2 regions of the Brassicibacter mesophilus genome follow, and region 2 is predicted to be linked to the other one. Evidence: riboswitches for the same ligand, from Rfam matches in the RefSeq annotation. Region 2 holds a riboswitch; the other holds the start of a gene.

Region 1 (16,538 bases), on a different contig from region 2:
AAGAAGAAGAATGAAGTTGAAAACCTACGACATTTGAGCAAGACTCTTGAAGATGAGATATCTGTATCATTTGAAAAAGTTGAAAAGCTAAAAGTTATAAATGAAAAATTAAAAAAAGAGACAATAATCGATGAATTGACAGGTATCTATAACAGAAGAGGATTAAACCAAAAGCTAAAAGAGCTTATAGATAATCACAATAATTCTAAGGAGCATATTGTCATTTTTCTAATAGATATTGATAGATTCAAAAAGTATAATGATTACTAGGGACATCTGCAAGGTGATAAATGTATAATAGATATCTGCAAGTGTATAAATAATATCCAGCAAAAAGATAGTTTCTTTGGAAGGTACGGTGGGGAAGAGTTTCTGTATATAGCCAAAGCTAAAGACTTTGAGTATGCAGTTATGCTTGGTGAAAAAATAAGAAAAAAAGTTGGAGACCTAAATATCAAATATAATGGCAATACAAATTCAGATAATGTCACTATTAGCATCGGTGGAGTATATACCTCTCTTTCACCATCTAAAAGCATTCACCAATTAATAGATGCAGCTGATTCTCAATTATACCATGCAAAAAATGAAGGAAGAAACAAAGTATGTGTAATTTCTTTAGGTATATAATATAGACATTAAAGCATCTATACATTTTGTAAAGATGCTTTTGTTTTTGACTTTTTAGGTTCTTTAATAATACCATATATAGATAATATAATTATCGCACTTCCAACCAAAACATTTATAGTAATACTTTCATGAAAAAGAATAGCACTCATAACGATACTTGTAATAGGTTCAAATGTACTTAAAATAGAGGTGTTCGATGGTCCTATTATTTTTACAGCTACAGAAAAGGCTATTAGTCCAAATATTGAAGTCAGGGCTATCAATATAATGAATATTAAAGAATAACTTTCCATGTGAAACTTTAAAGTTCCTGTTAATAATCCAAATACAAATATCCCTACAGAAGAAAATAATGATACATAAAAAGTTAATACCGTACTATTAATATTCCTTATCTTGCTGTTACCTATTTGTAATATATAAATTGAATAAAAGATCCCTGATGCAAGAGCAAGTAAAACCCCTAAAATATGAAGCTTATTGGAACCAAAACCTATCAAAATATATACTCCAGCTAAAGAAAGAAATAATGATATAACCTTTCTTGCATATAGCTTTTCTTTAAAAATTATAAAAGACAAAAATATAACAACTGCAGGATAAATAAAGTGCAGTATTGTAGATAGTCCAGCAGCAATATACTCATAAGATAAAAATAAAGTCAACGAAGTTGCAGCATAGCCAACTACACCAGTAAAAATCATATTGGGTATAACTTTTTTGTCTAACATAATATCAACTTTTTTAATCTTAAGATATATAAAAAGAAAAACAGCTGAAAATAGAAATCTTAGAGACACAACTGTAATTGCATTAGTACCCCCTCTATATGCATAAATAGCAAAAGTGGGAAGAAGTCCAAATGCAACTGCAGATAACATAGCATAAACTATACCTTGAATTCTTTTCATATTTTCCATCTTCTACTCCTCTAAATACTTATTATCATCAATAAGATATTATACTCGTGAAGTAATAAAAAAGCTATCTTCTATTTGCGAAATAAAGCCTTAATTTCTTCTTATAATCTTGAAAAGCTATGCTTTGCTAATCATTATATTATATTAGTCTAAATTGCATTATTTCTTCAAAACCACAAATGCACCCTTTTTTATGTTGTCAAAAATAAATACATCTTCTTCCTTAGTAATATACTTATTTATAAACGATTTTAAAGTTACTGTTTCCATTTCTGATTCTATATGGAAAAACTTTTTAAAGTAGTCAATGGACTCTTCATAGCTATCAAAAATTTGAGGAAAATTGTATTCTATTTCTTCACAGTAATACTCATATCTAAGTCCATGTAAATCTTCAAGAAGCTTATCTACAGTCTTACTGAATTTTTTTAACTCCCTACCTAACATTCTGCTTAGCTCATTACCATTAAAATTATGATAATTATTTGTAGCTGGACATATTATAAAAGCATATTCATTTATATGACTATAGAGTTTTTGAATACTGCTTATTTCAGAAAATGCATTTCCGCTGTATGCACTTACTGCGAAATCATACACTTCTACATCAGCTCTATGAAATGGTGATACAATGCACTCTATATTTTTTACGTTGTTAAGTTCAGCTTTTCTTTTTAAATTTAATAACATATTATATGATGAATCTAATGCTGTAACATTTACACCCTCTTTTGCCAATTCTATAGAAAAAGCCCCTGTCCCAGCTCCAATCTCTAAAGCACTTTTCCCTTTTCTATTGGGAACCCAGCTTCTAATCTTTTCTAAGAACACATCAGGGTACTCATTTTTTTCATATGATAGTGCTTTTTCATATAAATCTATCTTTGGCTGAGGCCAGAGATACGAGTCTTTCTTTTTTAATTCTATTCCATGTTGATTTAATATATCTATCCCTATTCTATAACATTCATCTCTATTTACTTCATTAACTTCTATAACCTTAACATTTGCTCTCTGTCTTATATTATCTAGAAACTCACTCTCCCTCTGCTTTAATATTCCAAGAACTAATTTTTCACTATCAATTGCTTCATATACTTTCTGTTGGAATTTATAGGCTTTATTTTCTAGTACACCCAATTCGTCCATGACAATAATATCTCTACTATTCAAGCTTTTATCAATTATCTCTACTGCATATGTATCAAAAGTGTCTATATCTATAACAGCCTCTGAAATATCCTCACCTATACCCACTCTTGCAAAAATATGAGTACCATTATAATTGTTTAATGACGTAATCGATATTTCACTGCCCCATTGATAAGTGTTCTTTTTAGTTAAAAATCCTCCTATAGATACATTTACTTCCTCTAATACTCTTTTTAGTGCCGTTGATTTGCCGATTCCCACAGTCCCTGTAAAAAATATATTGTTAATCACAATAATCACCTTCCTAAAATATTACTTCATCATAGAAAATCTTTCTTATACAGTATTGACGAAATATTCTTGTTCCGTTATACTAATATTAATATAACGTTTTTAGTTTTTCAAGCCCAATATATTTTAAAGTTGATTAAAAATATTAAATTTGCCCTTCTGTATATACAAATATACATTTAAGCTTAGCTTCAGCTATATTGAAAAATCTAGCTGAAGCTAAGCTTGTTTTTGTTGATATAAATTTGCTGGTCATTCTTTAATTTTACTTTATTTACAAGTATTGTAAAATCACGCGAATAAAATTGTATTATATGTCAATGATATTCTATGAGAGTATTTATTGGAGGTGTCATAAAATAGATAATACAAGTAAACTCGAAGTAGCTTTATGGAGTATAGCTATTCCAGGGTTCGGACAATTATTGAATAAAAAATATGTTAAAGGATTGTTACTCATTGGATTAGAATTCTTAATAAATATGAATTCTAATCTAAATACTGCTATTGTATCAAGTTTCTACGGCAACACATCTGCTGCCATTGACCAAATAGATTATCAATGGCTCATGTTTTATCCTTGTGTTTATATGTTCGCTATTTGGGATGCTTATAAAGACTCTGTAACATCAACAGCACCATTATCTTTTATACCATTTGCTTTAGCTGCATATTTCGGGACGATAGGAGTAATTTATTCAAAAACATTTATATTATGGGGAGTATTATTCGGTCCTGTTTGGCTTCCAATATTGGCCATATTTTTTGGAATAGCAATAGGTTTATTAATAAGGAAAGCTATCCTATGAATATGCAATGGAATATTGAAACATTTATTTCCGTTTCTGCCATTATTGCTTGTTTAATAGGAAGCTATTCTATAATAAAGATCGATTGGAAAAAGTATGGATTATTATTTATAGTAAGTGCGATAATGGGGGGAATAATATGCTATGTTTTTATAACCATTGGATTTTATTCCTATCCATTTAGAAATTTTCCTACTATTTCAAGAATGCCTTTTGACACTATCCTCACATCATTCCCCTTTTTGGTGCTATTTAGCATAAGATTTAGTCCAAAATCATGGGCATATAAAATACCCTTTTACATGGGTATTGTACATATTGGTATGCTTGGTGAAACTTTATGCTTACTTAATACAGAGCTAATACAGTACAATTTTAAATGGGATTTTTGGGATTCCTACACTTGGTGGTGGATATACCTATTATTATTTGAACAAATTGGCAGACTAATAATACCAGACCATCTTCGCGAGCCTATAGACTCAGAAGCTTTTAACTATGGGAAATGGCTGTTTTACATTCTTCATTTTATTTTTATATTAACAATTTTCTTAGGAGGCTATTATTTAGGATTAGTCAAAGGTAAATCTTTATAATTTCATAACACAATAAAGCCACCAGATTAAATAAGGTGGCCAAATCATATCTATTTGTTTTTGATTTCAATTCTATTTTGAGCAAACTTGATATTCCCATTTTTCAGTAGTTTTCCTATAGCTCTTTTAAATGCACTCTTGCTCATGTTTAGTTCCCTTTTTATTTCTTCTGGTGAACTATTATCATTTAACCCTAATACTCCTCCATTGCTAGTTAAGCTATCCATAATTTTTTTAGCATCTTCGTCCATTTGCTTATATGATTTTTCTCTTAAGCTTATATCAAGCTTTCCATCTTCTCTTACCTTTGTGACTCTTCCTTCAACTCTATCTCCAAGCTTGTAATCTCCATACAGTTCAGTCTTATGTACTAACCCGTGGTACTTGTTATCAACTGCAATAAATGCTCCTATGTCACTTTTCATTCTATAGATTACTCCTTCAACTCTGTCATTTTCTTCATATGGAGATCTCTCTTCAAGTAACTTAGAAATGTTCATAGTAGCACATAATCTATTACTTTTATCTATATATAAGCCTACAAGATATTCCTTGTCCGTTTGAACTTTTGTGGTTTGCTCCTTAAACGGCAAAAGCACGTCCTTTTCTAATCCCCAGTCTAAGAATGCTCCTACTCTAGTTGTTTCTACTACTTTAAGCATTCCTAGTTCTCCAACAGTAAGCTTCGGTCTGTTAGTTGTAGCTATCATCCTATCTTCAGAATCTCTATATACAAATACCTCTATCTCATCTCCTATTTGCACGTCTTCAGGTATTTGCTTTTTAGGTAATAAAATATCATCTTCACTCTTATCATCTTTCGAATTTAAGTATACTCCTATTGATGTACTTCTTAAGACTTCTAGTTTTTGTATTCTACCTAATTCTATCAAACTATAAACATCCTTCCATTTTCTTATTTTCTTTATAGTATTTCCATTAATTATTAAGATTAGCTTTAATATCATATATTATTTGTATGCTACTTATAATATCATAAATTTATACAATTCAAAGTAATATTCTTAACCTCATTATCACTATTATAATAACCCCTTCTTCTTAAAATATATAATGGATATAAGAATAACAAGTCCACTTAAGAAAAATGCAAAAGGATATCCATACACCCAGCTAAGCTCTGGCATATTTTTGAAATTCATTCCATACCATCCTGCAATAAGTCCTAATGGTAAAAATATTGTAGTAATTACTGTAAAAAGCTTCATTATATTATTAAGATTTATGTCCACTTGAGCTTGATAAGCCTCTCTAACTTGAGTTACATAGTCTCTAAGATTGAGTACATTTCTATTTAGGCGTTCTATACGATTAGTCAATATTTTGAAATATCTTGTCATCTTCTCATCTAAAAGTCCATTTTCATTCTCCTCAAGCCCTTCAGCAATATCTAACAACGGTTCATAGTATCTCTTTAAAAACAAAAGCTTTTTTCTCAAATCTATAATTTCTTTGATATAGTCTTTTTTTTCTCCTTTTATAAGATTTTCCTCTATCTCTGATATTTCCATTTCTATGCTATTCAATATTTTATTGTCAGATGATGTTAATTGATCTATTAAAATATATAAAATCTTTTCTAAGCTGTGAGTATTATTTGTTGTTCCTTTAATTGCCAAAAACACGGCCTTTTTTACCATACTTACAAAGTTTGATTTTCCTTTTATAACAAATATAAGATGGTTTTTGGTAAGATAGAAATTTAATTCTTCTAAAGAAAATGTGCTATTCTCATTACTTATTATATTTAACACACCAAAGCTTACAGCATCATACACATCAAGTCTTGGCATTTGCCTTGAATCCAAGCATTCATGTATTGTCTGAGGGCTAAAATGGAAGAACTTATTTATATCCTGCATTTCTTGAGGTGTGACAATCATCCAATATTTATTTTGAGTATTTTCTAATACTTCCTCAAATGAGCATTCTTTAATACTACCCGATAAAATTTTATATATCTCCATGTGATTCATCGCTCCAACTATACTAGAATTGTAATCTATTATATATCTATTATAGCATAACTAATAGTCATTTTTCATAAGTTGGAAAATAACTTAGAGTTTAGCAATCAGCTTTACTTTGAAGAATATCTTAGTGTATACTAATATTATTATCAAAGAGCAAACACCGAAAGGAGTGGGCACCATTAAGATTATATTTAATTATGTAGCTTATTTGCTCCAAATTGTATTAATTATTGGAGCTTTTATACTTCAGTATTTTTCTAATAAAAAGATGGGCGTTGCCAGGTATCTTGTATATAAAAATGGTCAGTTTGAAGCTGGTCTCTTTTCTTCAAATATGATACTGGTATATAAGCTATTAACAATATTTGCAGCTGCGGCTATAACACTTTTGCTAATAAAAAGCTTCAGAGGAAAAAGACACAACTATATAAAAGCTACACTTGTTATTAATTCGGTATTAATAGCTTTTAGCAGTTATTACACTTTCTTTGCAGACTCTGCAAATATACGTGCTCTATATTTCATACTAATAGCATTTTATACTAATATAATAATTCAGTTTTTGAGATCATATTTCTTGCTAAAAAAACAGAGGTAGCTTTCAAGCTAACCTCTGTTTATATATCTATTTACTTCTTGGATCCCCTTTTTGCACAGGATTATTCTCATCCATTGCCCATACATGCCAACCACCATCATACACGCTTATATTTTCCCAGCCAAGTGTATAAGCAGTAATCCATGCTACTGATGCTCTCCAACCTGTTCCACAATAGAAGCTTACTTCATTGTCTTTAGTAATATCCCATTCTGCCCATAGCTTCTCGATTTCATAAGGGCTTCTTAATGTACCATCAACATCTATATATTCTTCCATATGATAAGGGTCACTGCCTGCATGTCCCCAAACGGCTCCCTTTGGTTCTCCAGCTTCTTTTATATAATCATACCCACTTGTTTCACCGATAAATTCTTTCCAGCTTCTGATACTTACAAGTCGATAGTTAGGGTCTTTTTGCTTTTCCATTACGTCTTTAGGAAGTGCAACAACATATTCTGGACGCTGTGGTACCGTTAGTCCAAAATCCTTTATAGCTGTAGGTTTGTTTTCTTTTATTTCTATTTCAAATCCAGCATCCTTCCAAGCTTTAAGACCACCATTTAATAATCTTACATCTTTTACTCCAGCCCATAAGAGTCCTTGAACTTCTCTTGCAGCTGCAGACACATCTTCAGAATAAATTACAACAGTAGTATCAGGTGTAATACCAAAAGCTTCAAGAGATTCTTTTACCTTATCATTTGGACCAAAGTTCCATTCTGGATCACTTTCGATATTGTCTGTATTAAAGTGGAATGCACCTGGTATATGACCTGCATTATATGCTTCAGAAACAGATCCCCATGATGTCTCAAGTATTACATAATCTTTGCCTGCATACGTCTCTGGATTTTCACCTTTTATTAATGCATTAACCCACTCAGGATAAACCACAAGCTGATAGTTTGGAAGTATCTCCATAGGCAAATCCTTATTATCTGCCCATTCTTTAAGGTTTTCAAACTTATATACATCTTTATAATTTAATGCACTTAATTGTTTTGCCATTTCATCAATTTTGTCATTATCACTATGATATAGGACAACAGTCTTATCTGATGCTATGCCTTTCTCTGTCAATAATTCCTCAAGAGATTTATCTTTTAACTCAGATAACCAGTTTACTGAAAACTGAATGGCATTTTTAATATGTCCACCACGGCTAATACCATTAATTTCCCAACCGTTATACGCTTCATCCTTCCTTAGGTCAACTATAACATAATCTGTATTGTCAAGATTCTTTTCAAGTTCGTCAATCGAAATCGTTTGCACATTTGTCTGAGTCTGTTCAGATGATTGTGCATCATTGGATGGTTGAGTCTCTTTATCTGGCTCAGTTTTCGCACCGCAGCCTGCTAATGATAATATTACTAAAAGAGCTACAACTATTAAAGAAACTTGTTTTTTAAACTTTTTTGGCACTCTTTACCACTCCATTCATGTATAATTTTTAAAACAATATCAGTATATCTTCTGGCACTCTTCGTTTCAAATAGATTATGTGAATAGATGTTTTCTAATCAATAGAAAATTTCAATAGTTAATATGTGACACATATTTCGTATATCTCTTCTTATGTGAACAATAAAAAAAGTCAGAGAAATTCTTCCCTGACTTTTTTTTATTCTATTTTATTTTTAGATGCTGATTCTATAATTTCTTAATCATATTATAGGTGCAAGCAGAAGCACCTCTTCATTCTCATTATATATTGTATTAAATTGAGCTATAGGCAGTGGATTCCTCCCTATACCTGTTTCAAAAGTATATCCCGGTCTACCATATTCTTCAATAAACCAGTCCTTATATCCAGCATAAGCAGCTTCATAAGGTGTATCTAATACAGCATATCCTGACGCCCTAGAAAAAATCTGTGCAATAGCCAAAGCGTTAGGAGGTGCAAGATTAAGATATTTCCAGTAAATAACTCTTCCCTGTGTATGGTATGCAAGAGTAAGTCTAAAATCGTGTTGTCTTGTAAAGCTTACCATAGCCTGTGTTTCTGGTTCTGAAAGAGGATATGGTCCACCAAATCTTGTAGGTCCAGGTCCGGTAACTCCAAGAGCTGGTTCTTGAGCCTTAGCTTCTTCCCAGCTTGCTGGATAGTTTCTGTTTAAATCAACTCCCCTAATATTTGCATTCCATACTTGTGAGAGTGGTCTTCCTGTATCATTCCATCTTAGAATTTCATCATAATACGGGTTTTCAGGACTTATTCCTTCGATTACAACATTTACCCCATCTGGATTTACCATAGGGACTATATAGATGCTACTTCTTTCCCATATTTCGGGCACATTGTATCCTCTAATAAAAGAACCACTTACATAAGCCTTTAAAAAACTTTCTGCAAACTTCATTAATACAGGCGAATTAATCCACTCTAATGCATGATGAGAAGCATTATAAAATACCTTTCTTGGACCTCTACCTAACCTTAAATAATATAAATTTCTTCCTAATACACTTTTCCCAGCAACTCCTACCTCTAAAAATGGATACCTTGCTTTTAAACCATTGATATTCTTTTCCATGATTTCATAAGTATACCCAACATCAGTTAGCACCACATCAATACCATATGGAACTACAATTCTTGTTCCTACAACCAAATTGTTTGGAGCTATGCCAGGATTTGCAACAATTATAGCGTTTACAGTCGTATAGTATCTTCTAGCAATATTATAGAGAGTATCTCCTGTTCTGATAGTATATGTGTCATAACCAATGATAAATCGATCCAATAACCTCCATGTCATTGGACCAACAATTCCGTCTGAGGTGAGCCCATTATTACGCTGGAACTCCATCACTGCTTGTCTTGTAGCTTCTCCATATATTCCATCAATAGTTCCAGGATTATATCCTATTTTGGTAAGAATACTCTGTACTAGCTTTACATTATTCCCTGTGGATCCAAGCCTCAATATCTCCATGTCTTCACTCCTATTATAGTTCTCTTATACATAATATTACAGGAGTAAAGTATATGTGAGCATATTCCATTCATAATCTACACTCAGTTATTATTAGTCTTTTGCTTACGACTTCTTTTGTGTGCTTTTTAGTACTAAAAGATGTTTTATATTATCTACTATTGTAAAGTTATGTACTTGAATCATAAGCCATAGTGTTCCATTAAACGGTTTTGCTGTTTTCATTAGTTCAAGTACTTCTTCATCAAATTCATGAGACAAGCTTTCAATCATAGGTACTAAGTCGAGTGTAATTACAACTAATGTCACAAAGCCATGTTTTTCAGGATATAAAGTACAAAGTGATTTCCCAGATTTCTTGTATTTTATATTCCATCCAGGCTTGCCAGAGCATTTGCTATACATTATCTTAGGTGAAGCATTGTATTCATTTTGAATAAAAGAATTTACATCCTGCCACATTCTTTGTGTATATTCGTCCATATAATTAAATATTTCTTCATAAGTAGGAGTATGACTAGCATCTTGAATTAAATCTCTATCAAACATTAATATATCTCCTCGTATAGTCTACTTAATGATTTTTTCATTTCTTCGATGTTACTTATCAAAGGTGAGATAGGGGTTCTCCCTTAAAAATTTCTCATTTTACTGGAAATACAATTTTAGTTAAAAGCTCACTTTCTGGCACGTCCATAGGTGAGTTATAATAAAACTCATAAGACACCCCTGTAGCTGTATATTCATTTTCCTTTATCCATTGCATCATTTCATTATAAGGAGCTTCCATATCTTTATATGGTCCTTTAAACATGCAAGATATTTGTTTTCCTGCAGGAATTTCGCTGGATTCTATATTGCCCTTCCCAGCCATAGGCTTGGAAACAGGGAATCCCATCTCTACATCAAGATTTTCCATATCTAGATTGTAATATGCTACAAAAGGAACATCTGACGGTTCACTCTCAATTTCTTTGAGATACTGCATAATGCTGTTATATGCTTTGCCTATCTCCTCCGGAAGATTCTCGACAGAAGTCCTTGTTCTAATAGAAAGCACATGTTGTGAAGGTTGATCAGTTAACTCAATTTTAAAGTTCATTATTTTTCCTCCTTACATTTTTTCTTAATTATACCATTCCAAACATGACAGCTGTGTGTCATGTTTAGTTAGAATATTTTTTATATATTCCTTGTGCTATTTCAGCAAGAATATTTCGAATATGTAAAGGGCTTACTACCTCCACTCCAGTACCAAAACTTAAGAGAAAACCATAAAGCCAATTATTTTCAGTAAGCATAATCTTAACCATGATTCTGCCATCTTCCCTAGTTACTGTGCTCCCTCCAAACCATTCATCAACGATGCTCTCCAGCTCTTTCTCGAAAACAAGCTCAAGCTCGACCATATCTTCTGTTTTCTGCCAATCACTATCCCATGGAAGCTGTTCCATTAGGACTTCTCTAGGGGTAAAGATTGTATCCGAAGCAGTCATTTCATTTATTCTTGACAGTTTAAAAAGGCGAAAATCTTTCCTCACTAAACACCAAGCATAGAGGTACCATTTTTGTCCTTTCAAAACCAGTGAATACGGTTCGACTCTGCGACAGGTTCTATTGCCTGATGAATCTGTATATACAAACTCGATTTCCTTAAAGCTTTCTATTGCATTTCGTATAGATGCTACTTTTGCTTTAAGAAGCTCATCTCCCCCCCACGGAGATAAATCTATCACAAGCTGTTTTGCTTTTGAATCCAGTTTTTCAAGCTGTGAAGCCGAAAGTGTATTTTTGATTTTATCAATTAAAACAGAATGTCTACTATCAGGAATAGTTCTATTGACTCCGTTCAACATAGTTATAATTGCAGCCATGTCATCTCCGGTCAGAACACTTTTATCTAAACGATACCCTTCTACAATCCCTATTCCACCATTTGTACCTTGATATGTGACTATAGGTATTCCTGCAAGATTTATGGCCTCTACATCACGTAGTATAGTTCTAACAGATACATCAAACATATCGGCTAATTCTTTTGCCTTAACACGCTCTTTTCTAAGAAGAATAACTAAAATTGAAATTAATCTATCAAGTTTCAATCTATCACCGCCTAACTAGCAAATATTATACTTAACCTCAGCATAATAATGTATCTTACTTCCATATATTAATAATATCTTTTTATAGAAATATATTCAATGATAGTAAAGGTATATTAACCAAAATAAAGGTTTTTAAATAAAAAATTGAATATATTTATATAATATCTTTAATCTCACAAATTTCTTATGATAGGTACTGAATATAAATTAACTTAATAGATTTATTCCAATACATATGCCACCATTTAAACATAAATCCACATAACTATTAATACTAAGTTTTAGTTATGCGGATTTTCATCATATACTAACAATTTTAGGTCGTCTCTTAAATATCAGTTTTAAAACGCTGGGATCACATTTCCTTTATAAACTCTATTAATTACCTCTTTTGTTTCTTCCTGATGATATATATCAGCTAGTTTAATGAGTGCTTTATTGTCTTTATCTTCTGGCTTTACTGCAATAATGTTTATATATGGCTTTGCATTCTCGCTGCTTACATCCTCAATGAAAATAGAGTCTTGTGTAGGAGTAAGTCCTGCCTCTACTGCTACACCATTATTTATTACTGCAATACTAGCATCATCAAGAGAACGTGGTATTTGTGTTGCTACTAGCTCTATTAGCTCTAAGTTTTTTGGATTTTTAACTACATCTTTGATTGTTGGAAGTAATCCTACTCCATCTTTTAATTTAATTAGTCCTGCCGATTGTAGTAAAATAAGTGCTCTTCCTCCATTTGTCGCATCATTGGGCAAAGCTACCTTATCTCCGTTTTTCACTTCATCAATAGTTTCTATTTTATTAGAGTAAATCCCCATAGGTGCTAGTACTGTATTTCCTATAGAGACAAGGTCTAGTTTATGGTCACTCTTAAACTTATCAAAATAAGCAATTGTCTGAAATGCATTTGCATCTATCTCTCCTTCAGCTAAAGCTAAATTAGGACGTACATAATCTGAAAATGCAACAATTTCTAACTCGATATTTTCATGAGCTAGCTTCTGTTTTACGTAGTCCCACACTTCATGTTCCGCACCAGTAACACCCAATTTAATTGTAGTCTTTTCAATAGTAGAATCTGTTTTTGTATTACTGCATCCCACAAATGAAGATAAAATAACTATTAATGCTATAAATGTTATAAAAATCTTTTTAACTTTCATTTAAATTCCTCCTAGATTTTAGTGATTTATTTTTTTTAATAAAAACTCTCCGAAGCCTTGCACCAAGTTCACAAGGATTAATAGAACAATAATAGTCACAACCATGATATCTGTCTTAAAGTACTGATATCCGTAGCGTATGGCAAAGTCACCTAGCCCTCCTCCGCCAACCGTACCTGCCATAGCAGAAAGTCCAATAAGACTTATTATGGCAATTGTTAATGCATAAATAATTCCTGGGAGTCCTTCTAGTAGTAAAATTCGACATATAATCTCAAATGGACTAGAGCCCATTGATTCAGCAGCTTCAATAACACCTCTATCAACATCAAGTAAAGCTGATTCAATTTGTCTTGCAATAAAAGGAGTAGCTCCAAAAATTAATGGCACTATAGCGCCCTTCATTCCAATAGTTGTACCTACTATAAGCCTAGTAACTGGAATAATAGCAGCCAGCAAAATAATAAAAGGAATTGACCTTAATGTATTCATAATTTTACCTACAATCTGAAAGCTCCACTTATTCTCTAAAATATGTCCTGGTCTTGTAACTACTAATATTACTCCTATAGGTATTCCTAATATAGTCGATATCACTCCAGATATAGAAACCATACATATAGTTTCATACAATGCTTTAAGCAAATCAGGATATAACTCGATTAGATTCGGTGCTAATGTCTTTATCAACGTTAACATCTTTTATCACCTCAACATAGATATTATGGTCTTCTAAATACTTAATTGCCTCTAAAATGTTCACTTTATTTCCACTAAGCCTAACTATAAGACTTCCAATAGGAACATTTTGGATGTTTTCAATATTTCCAAATAAAATACTAGCATCTATTTTATATACTCGAGAAATACGAGAAATAAATGGCTGCCCTGTTTTTTGTCCCATAAATGATATTTTAGCAAGCATCTGACTCTCAGCAATTTCATTTACAAAGTGCTCATCTTCGTAGAAGCTTTGTATATTGTTATAATGAAATATATTAGAAACAAAGCTTTTTGTAATACTCTCTTTAGGCTTCGAAAATACTTGTAAAACATCTCCGTTTTCAACAATTTCTCCATTTTCCATCACCGCAACCCTATTACATATTTCCTTAATTACTTGCATTTCATGTGTAATAATTACAATAGTTAAACCTAACTTTTCATTGATTTCCTTTAGTAGTTTTAGTATAGACTTTGTTGTTTGTGGGTCTAAAGCAGATGTAGCTTCATCACATAAAAGAACCTTTGGATCATTGGCTAGTGCCCTAGCTATTGCGACTCTCTGCTTCTGACCCCCACTAAGCTGAGAAGGGTATGCATGTGCTTTATCATTTAAGCCAACTAATTCAAGAAGTTCATACACTTTGTTTTGTATCTGATTACTATTTAATCCACTTCCTTTTAAAGGATAGGCAATGTTTTGAAATACACTGCGTGCCTTCATTAGATTGAAATGTTGGAATATCATGCCGATTTTTTTCCTGCTTTGCCTTAGCTGCTTTGGTGAAAAACTAGTTAGCTCTTTTCCATCAACAATAACCTTTCCTGACGTAGGTCTTTCTAGCAAGTTAATGCATCTAATCAATGTACTTTTACCAGCTCCACTGTATCCAATAACCCCAAATATTTCTCCCTTAGAAATGTTAAGATTTACTTTCTTCAATGCTTCTACAGCTTGATTCTTAGTAAAATAAGTCTTGTTGACATCATTAAGCAGAATCAATACAATCACTCTCCTCGTAAGAATAATTTCAAAATTATTAACAGAAAAACAGCAATAAAAAAAGCCCTATGGAAAGGACATATTATTCTACTATACCTTCCCATCTCTCAGAACTGTGTTCTGCTGGATTTAGCACCTGGCATTAATGCAAACGCTGGTTGCTGAGACTTCATTGGGCCAGTCCCTCGGTCTCTCTTGATAGGTTATCTCTTATTATTTTTTTACTTCATTTAATTCTTAACGTTTTACTGATTTAAACTCTTGTTTAATCTGATTAAGAAGCTCTGTATCTATAATCAAATCTAACCCTGTTAATGCTAGTGCTTTTGCCCCTAATAACAGTGCATTGTCGGCTTCTGCTGTAATAGCAGCATTACGGAAAGCAACAGTATGACCTACTAAGTTTTTATTACCTATTTTTATTGTAGGATGAATAGTAGGTACAACTTGGCTGATGTTTCCCGTATCAGTTGATCCAATACCTTTTTTACTACAAGCATCAAATTTTTCCCCAAGGTTTTCTAGGTTATTTTTGAAAACTTCATCAAGCCTTTTATTTATAAGAAGATTATCTACAGGGTTCTGAAATGCTATAATATTTAATTTGGATCCAGTAGCCATCGCAGCACCTTCTGCGATTGCCTTAACTTTTTTAGTTACTTCATCAAGTTTTGATTTTGTTTCTGCTCTTATAAAGAATCTTGCTTTTGCATAATCTGGTATAATATTGGGAGCATCTCCACCATGTGTAATAATTCCATGTATTCTTACATCATCAGCAACATGTTGTCTAAGAGCATTGATCCCATTAAATAAAAGTATTACAGAATCTAGAGCATTGATTCCTTCCTCAGGAGCTGCAGAAGCATGCGCAGATTTGCCTATAAATTCAAAATCTAAAGGATCTACAGCAAGGCTATTTCCTGTAATAGTAGTCCTGTTAGAAGGATGAAGCATCATACATGCATCAATTTCTTCTAATAAATTCTCTCTCACAAAGCTTCCTTTAGCACTTCCATTTGGCCCGCCTTCTTCTGCTGGTGTTCCAAAAACAACCACTTCTCCACCTATTTCATCTATAATACTTCCTAATGCAATGGCTGCTGCTACACTAGTTGCTCCAATAATATTGTGTCCACACGCGTGTCCTAAACTAGGTAGTGCATCATATTCTGCTAAAAAGCCTATCACAGACCCTGAAGAACTGGCAGCCCTTTTACGGCCAATAAATCCTGTTGGGTGTCCAGCGACACCTACTGAGACATTAAATCCGTGATTTGCTAGCGTATCTGACAGTAGTTTACTGGCAAAAAACTCTTCATTTCCAATCTCCGGTCTGTTATGAATCTGATGACTAATAGATATATATTTTTCTCTGCCCGATTCAATACTTGAAATAATATGCTTCTTAAAAAATTCAACCTCCTTTGTGCTAAATCTCAATCATATCACTCTCCTTTAACTTTAATAAAATTGAACAATTATAAAAAAGGCTTCTAAAGAAACATTATAATGTTGCCTTTTTTGAAACTCATATACGGAAAGTTCTTGTTATTAAAAATATAAAAGTAGAACTTTCCTATTCGTTATAAAACAAAAAACC
Region 2 (16,538 bases):
CTAAACTTTGTAATACCCTGTATTCAATTTGTATATTATCTCTTATACTGTTAATTATCCTCAGTATGTCTGTATCCTGTTGTTCCAAAATCAATACTATGTGATTAAAGTTCTTTTTAAGTGAATTTAGAATATATTCCAGTTCCTCTGCGTTATTTACCATTACTTCAATCTTGTGATCAATACTTGTATTTCTCCTGTTTGAGATATCTATAAACACGTTTTTTATGAACTCGATCACACCATAGATAAAAAATACATAAACGAAAACTGTAAAAATCCATACCATCATAGCATTCATCCTTTTTAATAAGGTTATATATTATATTATGAATAGTTACAGTTTATGTTTCCTACTTTCCTAGTCCTTCTTTTTTAAGAATTTCAGCTTTATCAGTTTTTTCCCAAGGAAGGTCAAGGTCTGTTCTTCCAAAATGTCCGTATGCAGCTACTTGCTTGTATATAGGTCTTCTAAGGTTTAAGTCTCTTATGATAGCTGCTGGCCTTAAATCAAAGTATTTTTGAATTAATTCTTCAATCTTACTTTCTTCGATTTTGTTTGTTCCAAAAGTATCAACTAGCACTGAAACAGGATGTGCTACTCCTATTGCATAAGCAAGCTGAACTTCACATTTATCTGCTAATCCTGCTGCTACAACATTCTTAGCAACATATCTTGCCGCATAAGCTGCTGATCTGTCTACCTTTGTAGGATCTTTTCCTGAGAATGCTCCACCACCATGACGAGCATAGCCACCATAAGTATCTACTATTATTTTTCTTCCTGTAAGACCAGCATCTCCTTGAGGTCCACCAACAACAAATCTTCCAGTTGGATTGATATAGTACTTTGTATCTTCATCTAGTAATTCTCTAGGTACTATTTTATTAATAACATGATCTCTTAAATCTCTAGCAATAGTTTTTAAATCTACTTCTGGACTGTGTTGAGTTGATATAACGACTGCGCTAACTCTAACAGGTTTGTTATCATGATACTCAACAGTTACTTGTGTCTTTCCATCCGGTCTTAAATAATCAAGAGTTCCATTTTTTCTTACTTCACTTAGTCTTCTAGAAAGCTTATGAGATAACGATATAGGCAGTGGCATAAGCTCTGGCGTTTCATTACATGCGAAACCAAACATTATCCCTTGATCTCCTGCTCCGATTAAATCCAGATCATCTTCTGCTCCGGACTTATGCTCTAATGCTCTGTTTACGCCCATAGCTATATCAGGTGACTGCTCATCAATAGCAGTAAGTACCGCACATGTATCACCATCAAAGCCGTATTTCGCTCTAGTATACCCAATATCCTCTATAGTCTTTCTTACAACCTTAGGAATGTCTACATACCCTTCTCTTAGAGAAATCTCACCTGCTACTAAAACTAATCCTGTAGTCACAGATGTTTCACAAGCCACCCTAGCCTCAGGATCAGTTTCTAAAAACGCATCAAGAATAGCATCTGAAATCTGATCACATATTTTATCTGGATGTCCTTCTGTTACCGATTCTGAAGTAAATAACCACTTTTTCATTTTAATTATCCTCCTCCAATGTAATATACTTAAAACTTACCCATTAATTCAAATTGAAAACCCGCGCTATATATCCAAGCATGAATCTAAAAACACACCTCAACATTTATTAGTCATAACATAACATATTATTTACAGAAGCATAGCAATATATTTCAATTCCAAGCTTTCAATTTGATTTTCGGCAAAACAAAAAACCTCTTCCACAAGAAAGAGGCGTGATTTCATACTTAACCTCATCTTCCAGAACAATAATTCTGTAGGACTTAGCACCTCATAACTGTAGTCAGTTACCGGTTGCCGGGCTTCACAGGGCCTATTCCCTCAGCCGCTCTTGATAAGGCATCAAGATTTTTAATTTAATTTTTTCACTGAACGTATTCTATCATAACTACATATACTAGTCAATAGTAATTTTTTAACATTAACGTTTTATAATATTGACGTGACTTGATGACTAAGAGTAAGTACAATAATACCTGATGTCATAATACCTAATATTATTGCAATAAACGCATGTCTAAATCTTATATTAAAAAGTGTTGCAGCTAGACACCCAGTCCAAGCTCCCGTAGTTGGCAGAGGTATGGCTACTAAAAGGTATAATCCAAAAACACTGTATTTTTTTATGTTTTTGCTCCTTTTCAATGTTCTTCTTTTAAGCCAGTTTATAAGTCCTCCAAAACCCTTTGTACTTCCCAAATTATTAAATATAGGCTTTAAAAGCAATAACAAAAAAGGAACTGGTATGCTGTTCCCTATTACACTTATTATAGCACTATGTAGCGGACTAAGCCCTAAGGAAATGCCTACAGGTATGGCTCCTCTAAGCTCAGATATAGGTGTGGCTGCAAGCATCATTACTAAGAGCTCCTCTCTAATGATTGCTAAAATATCCTCCATATAATCCCCCAAAATATCTGATATATTCTGTCATCTATATTATTATATATTTACTTTACAATATTTAGAAGTCATTTTTGGAACTCTATGCCCTCTATGTCATATATTGGGCAGTTTAGAGTATTTGATAACATAGGTTTACGTAAAATTTTAAGTATTAGAAAGATAAAATGAGAATTTCATAAATTATTAAATGAAACCAATGAATTTCTGAGAAAACAAACTCATATGGAGCATTGCAAATACAATACAAATCTTTTATACTATATAGGTAACATATTAACGGGGTGTAGCGCAGTTTGGTAGCGCACGTGGTTTGGGACCATGGGGCCGGGGGTTCGAGTCCCTCCACCCCGACCATCAGAAAAAGCTGAGATGAAAATCTCAGCTTTTTTCTATTTTTCCCTTTCTTCATAAATCAATTAAAAATTGTCTCTACTTGCATTTACTTCCACATTACATAAATGTAATCCATTTGTAATCAAAATATAATCTAAAATCTCCATAAATGATATATAATTACAGATGAAGGGGAACTTATTAACACATTTTGTCGTCTAACGTGTTAAACCTAAATATAAAAATTCATAAAGACATATGAAAAATAAAAATATAATCAAATGTGAGGTGCATAAGATGAACAGATTTATCAGAAATATGGTGGTAGGGGTTTCTTCTGCTGCAATTGTTTTTTCAAGCTTTGTTCCGGCCTTTGCTGATAAACCTTTTTTAATATACGAGGATAAATCATCAGAAAACATTTCTAGTGGAGTAGTTCACGAAACTATTCGCCAGTTCAATGCTCAAGGATGGTGGAATATAAATGTTCTCAGAATAGATATGGACGATGAATATACTGAGGTAAAGGCATTATTCAGTCAAAATGGAATATCAAAAAAAGAAAAGCTTACAGATATGATGAAAAACTCTAATGCTATAGCAGGTATAAACGGTGATTTTTTCACTTCTCAGTACAGCAGTTTTCCACTAGGAGCTGTTATATCTGATGGTAGAATGGTCACATCTCCAATAGATCCTAATAATAAGCTTCCTGTCTTTGCAATAGACCAAAGTAAAAATCCATTTATTGCTTTCTGGGATTGGCAAATAAGAGCAATATCTGAGACTGGCGAGCCTGTAACCCTGTCCGCTATAAACAAAGATAGTAAGCTTCATGAAGAAGTAATAATGTATGACAGCAATTGGAATGCTCTTTCAATGGGGAACAAGGTATTCACTGATCTTATAGAAATAGTTGTAATAGATGATATTGTAACAGAAGTAAGAGTGGGACAGGAACCAATTAATTTACCTCAAAATGGATACATACTAACAGGTAGAGGTCGCGTAAGAGACCGCCTGCTAAACAATTTTCATGTTGGTGACAGAGTTAATATGGAGATCAACACCACACCTAATTATCAAAACATAGTAACAGCTATAGGAGGTGGTAGTCCACTACTAAAAGATGGTGCTATAACAGATTTTAAAATAAATATAACTGGAAATCACCCTAGAACAGCACTAGGAATAACCAGAGACAAAAAACAACTAATAATGGTAACAATAGATGGACGAGATTCTTCATATAAAGGCGTAAGCCAGCAAACTATGGCAGAGATAATGTCATCTCTTGGAGCTTATGACGCCATAAACTTTGATGGTGGTGGTTCAACTACAATGGCAATCAAGCCTGCAGGAAGTGAAAAGCCTGCTATAGTAAACAAACCATCAGATGGGGGCGAAAGAAAAGTAATCAATGGTCTTGGAGTGTATAGCAATGCTCCTGAAGGAAGCTTAAGCTATATACAAGTATATACAGATGATACTAAGATGTTTGCAAATACAACAAGAAGCTTTTATATTAAAGGCTTTGACCAATATCACAATCCTATAAATGTTGATATAAATGATGTAGATTTTAGTATAGACGGAGTAAAAGGAACATTTAATGACAATACTCTTACCGCTTATGACACAGGTAACGGAGTAGTAAAAGCATCATACAAAGGTCATACTGCTGAACTTAATATAAATGTATTTGGAGATATAAAGGAGCTTCAAATAGATATAGATAAATTCGGAATTGATGTCTCAAGTCAAAAAGACCTTGGAAAGATATATGGTAAAAATAAAGAAGGCTATGTTGCTAAGATAGAACCAAGCGATATATCATGGGAAGCAGTAGGCAACGTTGGGACAGTTCAAGATGGTATATTCTATAGCAGTGATAAACCAACGGCAGGAGCACTTACAGCAAGAATAGGAAATGCTGTAGAAAATATACTTGTATCAGTAGGCTTTAAAGAAATAATGATAAATGATTTCGAAAAATTAGATAATATTCGTTTCACTTCATATCCTCAGACTGTAGCAGGTAAGCTAGAATTAGACAAAGAAGAAAAAGAAGGTAATTTTTCAGCAAAACTAAGCTATGACTTTACACAATCTGATGATACAAGAGCAGCATACATTGTATTTGGAGAAAATGGAATGCCGTTAGAAGGAACTCCAGATAAAATAGGAATGTGGGTTTACGGAAATGAGAGTAATAGTTGGCTTAGAGGTGAAATGTCGGATAGTGCCGGTAAGACATATAAGCTTGATTTTGCAAGCCATATAGACTGGAAAGGTTGGAAATGGATTACTGCAAATATACCTACTGGTGTGAGTTATCCTATAAATCTTGGAAGAATATATGTAACTGAAACAAATCCACTTAACAAGATGTCTGGAGAGCTTTTATTTGATGGGTTAAAGGCACTTTATCCTAATAGCATTGACTCTATGATGCTACCAACTCCTACAGAAGTTGTGGATGAAAAGCAAAAAACTGTTGAAAAAACTCAAAATGGATATAATTTTATGGTAAGCTTTGGTATAGATAATCTAGACAATCTATACAAGCACCGTGTAGCAAATACTATTAAAGAGCATTTAAGTAAGAATTCATTAGGATTCTTTATGGGTAAGACAAGTGACAAAGTCACATCAAATACAGGTACTAATTCTATTCAAGTAGTAAACGGCTATTATCCGATAAGACAAAAAGATGTATTATTCTTAAAGGTTGATGATTCTAATGGTGGTATTAGAGCTTCAAATGCAGATCAATGGCTATGGTTAAAGCATGATTTAGAAAATTCTACTCAGGAAAATATAATACTTTTTTTACCAAAACCTATATTTGGAAGTAACGGATTTACTGATAAGCTTGAAGCAAATCTTCTACATGATACTTTAGCAGAATATAAGCAGAAAGGTAAAAATATCTGGGTAGTTTACGGTGGCAATAAAAATGAAGTAGACTTACGAGACGGTATAAGATATATTGAAGTTGGGAAACCTAATTTAAATGTAACTGAGTCCTCTCTTGATCTAGAGTATATTGAGTTCACCGTAAATGATGGGGACATTACTTATGATTTCAAATCAGTATTTGAACCAGTTACAAGATAACTCCTCCTATGTGTTGTATAAGGAAGTCCGCAGATTTGGCATTATGCCAAGTCTACGGACTTTCTAGCTCTCTGTATATCTTCCTAAAATATCGTTAAGCCTGATAATCTCATCATCTGTCAGTTTTTCTTTAAATAGCTCGTATATTTTTCTTTGTTCATCTGGTGTTATTCCATTATTTATTATTGCCATTAACTTTAAGCTATCTATAGAACCTATCTTATCTACAAGTACTGCCAGATCAGCCTTTTCCTTACTAGTAAGCTTCTCTTCTACATCAGCTATATTTATAGTTGGAACTGTTCTCTGCTGATTCAACCTTTGTTCAAACTGAGCAAGCTTAGCGTTTTTAATACTTTGTTCAAGTTGAGAAATTAAATGTTTTATTGTCTCTTCATCATAAGCAATATATCTTCTATCCATGGCATCTGCAAGCTTAGCCTGTTTACTAATCCTATATGCAGAAGCCTTTCTTTGTTGCTTCTCTACACTCTCAGGTATTTCAGTTATCTGATTTATTTCCACTTTGCCTGTTTTTTTTTACCTTCAGCTGGTAACAAAACCTCTTCAGCCTCATCATCTATCACATATTCAATCTGTTGATTTTGGCCATACTTCATTTCTGTATCAAGCTTGTCATAAACGTCAGGCGCTATATTCTGTATTCTCATGTCTAGCATTATTCCAAGTGTTAAAGCTGTAATTATAATAACTAATCCAGAATAATAAATTCTATTATTTTTCATATATATCTCTCCCTTCTTTAGTTATTATTTACCTTTAATTGATGTTTATTCAATAAAGTATTAAAGCAATTATCACGAATAATCCTTCCAGTTTTTTAATATATATTTATATCTATTAGCAAGTCTAAGGGGGGATTGGGCTATGAATAATAATGAAGAGATAAAAACGTCATTTGATGAACCTCTGGCTTCAATATTACTTGGAAACTATCTAAAAACCTTTTTTAGAAAAAATACTTTATATCATAATGCTATTATTGTATGTATAGGGACTGATAAGTGCATAGGAGACTGCTTGGGCCCATTGGTCGGAACATTACTACAAAAAAGAAAATTTCCCCTATCTGTATACGGTACACTTAGTGACCCGATACACGCACTTAATCTGAAAGAAAAACTATGGAGTATAAGAGCAAAACATCCTTCTGCTATAACTATAGCTGTTGATGCATGTTTAGGTGAGGACGACGGAATTGGAAACATACAGATAAGAAGTGGAGCAATATATCCTGGTAAAGGGGTAGGAAAAAAATTACCCTCTGTAGGTAATATTTCAATAATAGGTATAGTAGACAGTTTAACGAATGACAACAACATAACTCTTCACAATATACGTTTGTCATTTGTAATGGAAATGGCTGAGGTAATAGTAGACAGTCTCATAAAAGGACTATGATAATTAGATATTAAGCGTAAAAAAAGCCATATCACATAATCTTGATATGGCTAACATCTCATTTTTTCAAATTAAAGCTTCATTTTCTTCATTTCTCTCCTAGAAAAAATCAATAGTCCAATAATAGTAGCTATATATGGAATTGTCTGAACTATATCTGATGCCCAACCAACTGCAGCCGCTGCATTTGACACAGCATCAGCTGCTCCAAACAATAATGATGTTATTGCTGTAGCAATAGGATTTGTTTTACCCATAGCTTCTGCTGCAATAGCAATCCAACCTCTTCCAGATACCATGTCTCTAGAAAAAGAAGAAACATATCCCATTGACATAAAAGCACCACCTAGACCTGCTAGCATTCCACTTAATAATAAGGCAATGGCTTTTGTTTTTATTACATTGATTCCAACTGATTCTGCAGCATTTTGGTTTTCTCCTACAGCACGTAAATGATAACCAAGAGCAGTCTTCTTTATCAATATATATACAAAGGCTATAGATAATAGAGAGAGATACGTTAAAATATTATGACCTGAAAAAATATCTCCTATCACTGGTATATTTCTGATAATAGGTATACTAATTTCAGGTATTACCTTACTAGCTATTGATGTAGAGCTTCCTTTATCACCAGTTAATAAATATAATAAAAATATAGTTCCTCCAGAAGCAAGGCTGTTAATAGCAATACCTCCTAAGAATACATTAGTACGATAATAAAGTGTGAAAAATGCTAAAACTGCAGCAAATAAAATTCCAGCTATCACTGCACCCAATAAACCAATTCCGGCACTTCCTGTAGCAGCACTGATAAATACTCCTGTAAAGGCTGATATCAACATAATACCTTCTAATGCAATATTAGCAATTCCTGCTGTATTGGCAACAACTGCTCCCATAGATGCAAATAATATCGGTGTTGCCACACGAAGAATTGAATAGAAAAATTGAGTTGAAAATATAATACCTAAAAACTTATTCATTTATTCAATCCCCCTTTCTATCCAACGTTGCTTATATGAGTGTAAAAATCTTTCAGCTGAAATAAGTAAAATAATTAAACTTTGCAGAATTATTACAAGTTCTGTAGGAACGTCAGATAAACGTGCGACCATATCTGCACCAATTCTTAAATATGCAACAAATAAGGCAGAAAAAATAACTCCTATTGGATTATTGTTTGCCAGCATCGCAATAAGTGCTCCGTCAAATCCATAACCAGGTAATGCAGACCATTCAAATCTCTTATGCATTGAAATACTTTCAATCGCTCCTCCCATACCTGATATTAATCCAGACACTATATGTGCAACAATAATTACCTTCATAACATTAATTCCAGAGTACTCCGCAAAGCGTTTATTTTGACCAACCATTCTTATTTCATATCCCCATTTTGTTCTATATATGAATAAGTAGACCAAAGCAGCACATATTAGAGCTATGATTAGTCCCGCATGAATCCTTGTTCCTGGAATTATACTTCCAAGAAGTGCAGTTTTGGCATAAGGATAAGATCCTTGAGAAGCCATTGGATCCTGCATATACTTAGACATAATGTAAGATCCTACTCCCAGCAAAACATTATTCATCATCAATGAAGATACTAATTCACTAGCTCCAAACTTTGCTTTTAGTAAACCTATAATCAACATAACAACAGCACCAACTAGAGCACCTGCAATAATAATAGTACCCTGATGAACCCCAAAAGGCAATGGTGCCCATATAGCAATCATGGATATTATAGCTCCACTAAAAAAGAAGATACCTTCTGCTCCCATATTAATTAAGTTAGCTTGAAATACAACAGACATTGCTAATCCAGAAAAAACAAGTGGAACTGCTGCTTCAATAATATTTCCAATATATCTGCTTTTAGTAAATGGACCAATGAAAAATAATCTAATAGATTTCAATGGATCATCACTTACTAGTATAATTAAAATGATAGCTACAATAACTGCTATGGCCATTGATGCAATCGTCCGCATTATGTTAAAGGATCTCTCTTTATTCATATAGCATCCTCCCTATCTGTTCTGGACTATGTTTTTTAGCGCCGAGCATACAAAGTCCTAATTCACTTTCCGATACTTCTGAGACATCTTCAAAGAAAGCTACTATTTCTCCTTCATACATGACTGCCAGTGAATCACACAGTTTCATGAGTTCATTTAAATCAGCAGACATCAATAACACTGCGCAGCCCTCATCTCTTAGCTTCACAATTTCTTTGTGTATAATATTAGCTGCTCCAATATCCACCCCACGTGTAGGCTGTTCTGCAATTAGTACCTTAGGAACATTTTTGCATTCTCGTGCAACAACTATTTTTTGTATATTCCCTCCAGATAGACTTCCTGCCTTCGCTTCAATACCAGAACATCTTATGGCATACTGTTTAACAGCTTCCTGTGCCATTTTAGATATAACATTTCTCTTTAAAAAAGATTTTCTGGATAGCTCAGGAGAATCATATTCATTAGATATCATATTTTCACTGATACTTGCATTACTTGCAACGCCTTTAAGCATTCTATCCTCAGGTATATAGCTATATCCTAATCTTCGAAGAGCTTTGACATTAAGCTTTTCAATATTTTCACCGTTAATTTCTATATATCCACCTTCGATATTCCGTGTTTTTGTAAGTATTTCTACTAGCTCAGTTTGTCCATTTCCTTGAACTCCTGCAATACCAAAAATAGTCCCTGATTTAACAATGAAATTTACTTTATTCAATATAGGATTTTTTTCATTTCCATAATAAGATAAATCCTTGACACGAATCCTTACTTCGCCTTCTTTTGCCTCTTTCTTTTGTATATCGGTATTTACTTTCCAACCAACAATTTTATCAGATATTTCTTGTTCTGATACGTCCTTAGTTAAAAATTCTCCTTCTTGACAGCCAGCTCGTAATACTGTTATACGGTCACTAATCTCTTTAACCTCTCTTATCTTATGAGATATAAAGATAATTGTATGACCTTGCTTTTTTAAATTAACAAGTTCAATAAATAGTTGTTCTGTCTCTTGAGGAGTTAGTACTGCTGTCGGCTCATCTAAAATTAAAATTTTTGCTCCCCTTGCAAGAGCTTTTAATATTTCAATTTTTTGCTTTAACCCAACCGGCAAAGTCCCTGTTATAGCATTAGGATCGATTGAAAATTTGTATTTCTCACTCAATTCTTTAGTGAACTTAACTGCCTCCTCATCCTTGACAAAAACTCCTCTTTTAGGCTCAATTCCTAGGGTAACATTTTGTGCAACTGTAAATGAGTCTATCAACATGAAATGTTGGTGTACCATTCCAATTCCATGAGCAATTGCATCCTTAGAAGAATTCATATCTAACTCAACATCATTTAAAAATATTTTTCCTGAAGATGGTTTCTCCATACCAAATAGTATCTTCATCAATGTTGATTTACCTGCACCATTTTCTCCAACTAAAGCATGGATTTCTCCTTCTTTCAATCCAAAGTTAATATTTTTATTAGCAACAACACCGTTTCCATATACCTTTGATACGCCTTCCATTCTTAAAAGATATTCTGACATTTCAAACCTTCCTTTTTGCAAGAAATTTTAATATAACCTGCTGCCTAGTATCAGACAACAGGTTATAAGTAATTTTAATTTAAGGTGCTACGGAGCTACGAATGTTACTAAAATCTTCTGTAGTCATTGTGTAAACATCAGATAGGGTTACTTCTCCATCTTTTACTTTCTTTTCTGCTTCTTCAACTAAAGCTATATTCTCTTTACTCATTAACTTCTCATAATAAGAGTTCTTTGCAATTCCTACTCCATTTTCTGCTAATCCAAGCTTAATAGACTCACCAAATTTCAATTTTCCTTCCATGTCTTGTCTAACTAAATCTACTGCATAAGTAGGTATCTGTTTAACAGCTGATGTAACTATATGTTCAGCTTGATTTTGGTTGCTTTCTTCTAAAGCTAACGCTTGGTCAGCATCCACACCAATTGCTAATTTATCTAACTCTGTTGTAGCTTCAATAACACCGATTCCTGAAGCACCTGCTGCTTGATATATAATTGAAACACCATTGTTATACATGATTGATGCTAACTCCTTTGCAGTAGCACTATCGATAAAGCTTCCAACATAAGAAGTGTTTACTTTTATATTAGGATTGATATATTGTGCTCCCTCGATATATCCCACTAAAAAGTAGTTGATGCCTGGTATATCCATACCGCCAATAAATCCAATTACATCTGAACCTGCTTCCTCTGCTTTTATTGCAGCAACAACACCAGCTAAAAAGCTCATTTCATTACTTTTAGTTGTTACACCTAAAACATTTTCAGAAAAACCTGTTGTATCAGTATCTAAATTAATAAATTTTTGTTCAGGATATTCTTCTGCTGCCTGCTTTAAAATATCATCTCCAGTCGTAGAGATTGTAAGAATAAGATCATACCCTGCTTCACAATAATCTTGGTAAGTAGCATAGTACTTAGATACGTCTGTTCCCATTTCAACCATAGCTGTTTCTACACCAAGTTCTGATTCGATTTTTGTGATTGCCTCTTTAGATGCATCAAAGAAAGATTTGTCACCTAAATTTCCTGGTATTAACAATGCTACCTTGTACTCACTGCCTTGTGTTGAATCTGTAGTGTTACCTTCTGAACTGTTACACCCAATCAATAATGTAGAAACCATCACTAATGCTAAAACAACTACCATTATTCTTTTTTTCACGTTTCTTCCTCCTTTTGTTTTTTGAATTTACTCAACCGGTTTACCAATACTAGTTAATTCGGCTAAATGTATTATACTTAGAGCTTTATGCTCTTAAATATTCACACAAAACATGTAAATAGCACATTACAGAGTTTTAATAAGAAAATCATAAAAATAAGTACGTCCACTTGAAATAAGCCCACAGCCATACATTCCATATTCATAGTGATCATCTTTTGTTTCTAAAATTAGCTCATCATTGATAAATAGCGATAATCTATCTTCGAAAACTTGAAAAGAAAGCTGATATTCCTTGTCCTCTACCCATGGATAATACGCTTCTTTTAAAATATCATATCCAAAATCATTTTTATACAAGCAAACTCTTCCATCCTTTGCAAATCCTGCAGCGTATCCCATCATAGCTCCTTTTGCTCTTGCTAGTAGGAGATGACTATGCCCTTGTAATGGCTTAATATTTGCAGTAATGGTATAATCCTTTTCAAAATAATTACCTCCATAAGCAAAAGCTGATTCATAACTTATTGCATGTAAATACTTATCTCGCTTTTCCCAATACCCACCATCTACTGAAAAAGGTGTAACTGTATTTAACTCTTGTTTTTGCTTATTTATATCAATGCTGTAGCAGCTTTTTCCACCTATGTTAAATTCATTTAAATAAATATTTCCATAAGTTTTTTCTCTTGAAAATTCTACACCTTCTAACATAAAGCCAACTTCATCTATCATATCACCTTCTGTATCTGGTATAGCAATTTCTAGATCGAACCAGCAATTTTCCTCATATTGCTTATGTCCTAATCGTAATATCCTTTTATCACTAAAAGTTCTTACATAAGGAATGATTCCTACTTGACTTCCTGAACATCTTTCAACTAAGAGCTTCATGCTCACAAGTTGTCCTGGATAAGCTGTCGGTGAAAATATAGGAGAGTATCTTTCGTCTGAAAAATCTTCCTTACCATAAAATGGTTTATAGAAAACTCGACACTGTTCTTCCATACCAATTCCATCAATAAGTATTTTCAACGATCCCAAGCCATCCATTGACTTATCCTTAGAATAGCTTGTCCCGCAGATATGTGGTTCTGAAACTCTAAAATTATGAGTAGAACCTGGTAGAGAAAAATCGAAATGAATTTCTCCAAAAGTTTGTCTTAATGTATTAGGGATATCTTGTCCATTAAGCTTATAACCAAGTACTGCAATTTCCTTTGCATACGAAGGAATATCAAGTATGTTTAAATATCCAGAAATGCCAGATAACACAACTCCATCATTTATCGGATTTCTATAGTGGTCAGGCAGAGCCTCTATTCCACCAAACACACCTAGTATAGTCCCAACATTTCCTGCATTACAGTCTGTATCCCATCCACACATGACTGCAATTTCAATCGTCTTAGAAAAATCTCCCTCTCCATAGAGCATTGCTAATACACATACTCCAGCATTAGGAATAATATGGCATATGCCGCCAAATTTATCATATCCCCAATTTTCCTCAAGCATTTTAAAGCAAGCTCTAAAGTCATGAGGATCTTCCAAATAGAACTGTAGGACACTTTGACTCACTTTATAATAATTGCTCTCTTTTGGTATCTGTTCAAGTCCAGCTTCGATTATTTGCAATATAGATTCTGCTTCAAAAGCTTTTGCTATGCAAGCACACATAAATCTTGCTCCATTAATGCCATCCCCATCATGAGATACACTGGCTGCCAATTCTCCATAATCAGCTGCTTTTTTAGGGTCATATGGACTTACCAAACCCCATGTATCAATGAATATCTGTCCACCAATTTGTTCCGCAATAATCTTTCCATTTTGTTTTATCGAACCTGATTCAGGCGCATTTATGCCATGCTTTAAATTAAGATAAGCAGTATGCTCTGTGCTAATCCCATATCCTCCCCACCAGAACATTCCTAAATTATCTCTAGTATAATTAAGCCATGCATCTCCGACATCTTTTGCTGTTATTGGTCTTTCTTTAGCGTCATATAGAGCTCTCAAGAAATAAACTGGTCCATTCACATCATCGTCTGCCGCAAAATTTTTGTATTCTTTTATATAATTTTTAATTGTTCCATAGGTTTTTAGAATACTATCTTCCGTCCAAACAGATGGTTCTAAAGGTGCTCCTAGACGGATTCCAATATTCATACCTAAGAAACCTGCATAAACCTTTTCCAGGTAATTCTCTTGTATCATTATTACCACCTCCTCCTTCACAGGTACATTGTTTATAGCGAAAATGCACGCTTCATAATTAAGTTCATAATTTCATTCAGATTTATATCAGAAGCGTAAAAGAACTTTTTGTCTACAGCTTGCTCAACTTCATAATAATTAGTTTTATGAACAATAGTTCCTCTAGTAAGTGATCCATTTAATTCCACACTATAATCGCCCTGATTCAAAGTTATTAATTTTTCATCAATTAGATATGCTATTAGCAAAGCATCATGAAGAGTAATTGGATATCCAGTACGTTCCATGAACATTTCCATTCCCTTGTGCAAATATTGCAGCTGAGGATTACTACTCTCCTTGATTTTATTAAGTTGATTTTGGGGCACTTTACAATATCTCGTTACATCTAGACCTATCATTGTAAGATTTTCAGCAAAGTCTGTAACTATTCGCGCTGCCTCAGGGTCGCATACAATATTCCACTCTGGAAAAGTAGAGGAAAATGCTCCTCCCATTGCAATTATATTTGCCTGCTTCATAACCTCTGGTGCCTTTAGAAAAGCCATTGCAAGATTTGTTTGAGGGCCCATTTCAACTATTATTGTATTAGGTTCTTCTTTTACTGTATCAATTATAAAATCTACAGCATCCTTTTCCAGATTTATTGAATGCTTTTTATGCAGAAGTTCTATCTGAATTGGAGCTTCTTTTGAGTCTACACGTTCGATTAATGGCACTCCATATCCTATATAGACCGGTATGTCAGATCTATCATACATATCTAACAGATCTTTAACCATATGCGCTCTTAATTCTGTATTTTTAAATACTGTTGTTATTCCTTTAATTTCAAGTTCATCTGAATTTAAGGCTAATGCTAAGGCTACTGCATCATCAACATCATCACCTATATCTGTGTTAATTAATATACTTTTTTTCATCAGTTCTTTTACCTCCTTTCATTCAAGCTATTTTTTATTTCATCTACATCCTTCCTACTGGGAACAGATGATTGTGCTCCTTTTTTAGTTACACTAATCGATGCTGCTATGTTAGCAAATTTGATAGCTTCATCAATGGATAAAGCTTCTGATAGTCCTACAGCTAAAGCTCCATTGAAACAATCCCCAGCTCCAGTCGTATCCACTGGTACTACTTTTCTGGTAGGATAATATTTGTGTCCTTCTTCATCTACATACATAGCACCTTTACTTCCTATTGTTACAATCACTTGTCTAGTACCTTGTTTAATTAGCTTTTTTGCTCCTTTAATAATGTCTTCTTGTGAACTAATCTTCTGACTAGTTAATATTTCAAGCTCGGTCTCATTAGGAGTTATAATATCAACTTTACTTAAAATATCCTTTGGGTAACCTTCTGGAGCAGGTGCTGGATTTAATATTATTTTTTTCCCTAATTCCCATCCGCGTTGAATCACATAGTACACAGCATCATAAGGAATTTCCATCTGAATCAAAATAATATCGCAATCTTGAATTAAGTAATCATTATCTTTTAAATAAGGTATATCGCATTTCTCGTTTGCGCCTTTAATAACTACGATACTATTATTAGCATGCTGATCTATGTGGATTAATGCGGTTCCCGTAGGTGCATTTTCACACTTTTTTATATGATCAGCATCTATTCCTACAGAAATAAGACTTTGGATCAATTTATCTCCATAGCTATCAAATCCAACACATCCTAGCATTGCAGCATTACCACCTAACTTCCCTACTGCATAGCATTGATTTGCACCTTTCCCACCAGGATTATTCCAAAGAGTCTCTCCCAACACTGTTTCGCCCAGATTTGGTATTCGTTTCATATTTGAAACTATATCCATATTCAAGCTGCCTACTACTAATATCTTTTTCATAATGCTTATTTCCTTTCATATTCAAATATTATTCTTAAAACACATCTCTCTTCCTTGTACTCTCACGAATAATCATATGTGTAGATAAATACTCATCTTCATCATTCGCTTTGCCATTGATAGACTCTATCAATTTATAAGCAGCTTGATATCCTATCTCATAAATGGGCTGAGCTACTGTTGTCAACATAGGTGAAATTATCTCACCAATATTAATATTATCAATGCCGACCACTTCTACCTCGTCAGGAACTGAAATATCCATTTGTCTTAATGCTTTTAGTACTCCAATAGCAATAATGTCTGATCCTGCAAAAATTCCTTTAATCTCTCTATGTTTTTCCATCAATGAAAAGGTTCTCTCATAACCAGATTCGATACTGTA

What was found. Region 2 has a riboswitch for S-adenosylmethionine ahead of metK (methionine adenosyltransferase). Riboswitches for the same ligand answer to the same signal wherever they lie in the genome.
Region 1: linked by a shared signal. The riboswitch ahead of HNR33_RS08035 (methionine ABC transporter ATP-binding protein) and the one ahead of metK (methionine adenosyltransferase) in region 2 are both predicted to bind S-adenosylmethionine.

What each region holds. Positions count from the first base shown of each region.
Region 1 is NZ_JBNPXI010000005.1:101,787-118,324, reverse strand. It holds partial or broken gene HNR33_RS08110 (diguanylate cyclase domain-containing protein) at 1-630, shown strand, start outside; gene HNR33_RS08105 (DMT family transporter) at 648-1,553, opposite strand; gene HNR33_RS08100 (nucleoside-triphosphatase) at 1,713-2,996, opposite strand; gene HNR33_RS08095 (hypothetical protein) at 3,311-3,805, shown strand; gene HNR33_RS08090 (CBO0543 family protein) at 3,802-4,401, shown strand; gene HNR33_RS08085 (CvfB family protein) at 4,452-5,369, opposite strand; gene HNR33_RS08080 (magnesium transporter CorA family protein) at 5,445-6,389, opposite strand; gene HNR33_RS08075 (hypothetical protein) at 6,523-6,993, shown strand; gene HNR33_RS08070 (rhodanese-like domain-containing protein) at 7,021-8,421, opposite strand; gene HNR33_RS08065 (M14 family metallopeptidase) at 8,664-9,935, opposite strand; gene HNR33_RS08060 (DUF3788 domain-containing protein) at 10,041-10,484, opposite strand; gene HNR33_RS08055 (GyrI-like domain-containing protein) at 10,579-11,037, opposite strand; gene HNR33_RS08050 (helix-turn-helix transcriptional regulator) at 11,102-12,037, opposite strand; gene HNR33_RS08045 (MetQ/NlpA family ABC transporter substrate-binding protein) at 12,382-13,209, opposite strand; gene HNR33_RS08040 (methionine ABC transporter permease) at 13,228-13,908, opposite strand; gene HNR33_RS08035 (methionine ABC transporter ATP-binding protein) at 13,856-14,935, opposite strand; SAM riboswitch class I at 15,033-15,140, opposite strand; gene HNR33_RS08030 (M20 family metallopeptidase) at 15,173-16,378, opposite strand.
Region 2 is NZ_JBNPXI010000004.1:181,657-198,194, reverse strand. It holds gene HNR33_RS07565 (hypothetical protein) at 1-292, opposite strand, end outside; gene metK (methionine adenosyltransferase) at 354-1,544, opposite strand; SAM riboswitch class I at 1,778-1,888, opposite strand; gene HNR33_RS07555 (COG2426 family protein) at 1,977-2,447, opposite strand; tRNA gene HNR33_RS07550 (tRNA-Pro) at 2,731-2,807, shown strand; gene HNR33_RS07545 (phosphodiester glycosidase family protein) at 3,084-5,906, shown strand; gene HNR33_RS07540 (hypothetical protein) at 5,970-6,431, opposite strand; gene HNR33_RS07535 (hypothetical protein) at 6,422-6,652, opposite strand; gene yyaC (spore protease YyaC) at 6,795-7,328, shown strand; gene HNR33_RS07525 (ABC transporter permease) at 7,400-8,314, opposite strand; gene HNR33_RS07520 (ABC transporter permease) at 8,315-9,352, opposite strand; gene HNR33_RS07515 (ABC transporter ATP-binding protein) at 9,345-10,898, opposite strand; gene HNR33_RS07510 (BMP family ABC transporter substrate-binding protein) at 10,978-12,069, opposite strand; gene HNR33_RS07505 (ADP-ribosylglycohydrolase family protein) at 12,196-14,289, opposite strand; gene HNR33_RS07500 (nucleoside hydrolase) at 14,322-15,212, opposite strand; gene rbsK (ribokinase) at 15,221-16,153, opposite strand; gene HNR33_RS07490 (LacI family DNA-binding transcriptional regulator) at 16,188-16,538, opposite strand, start outside.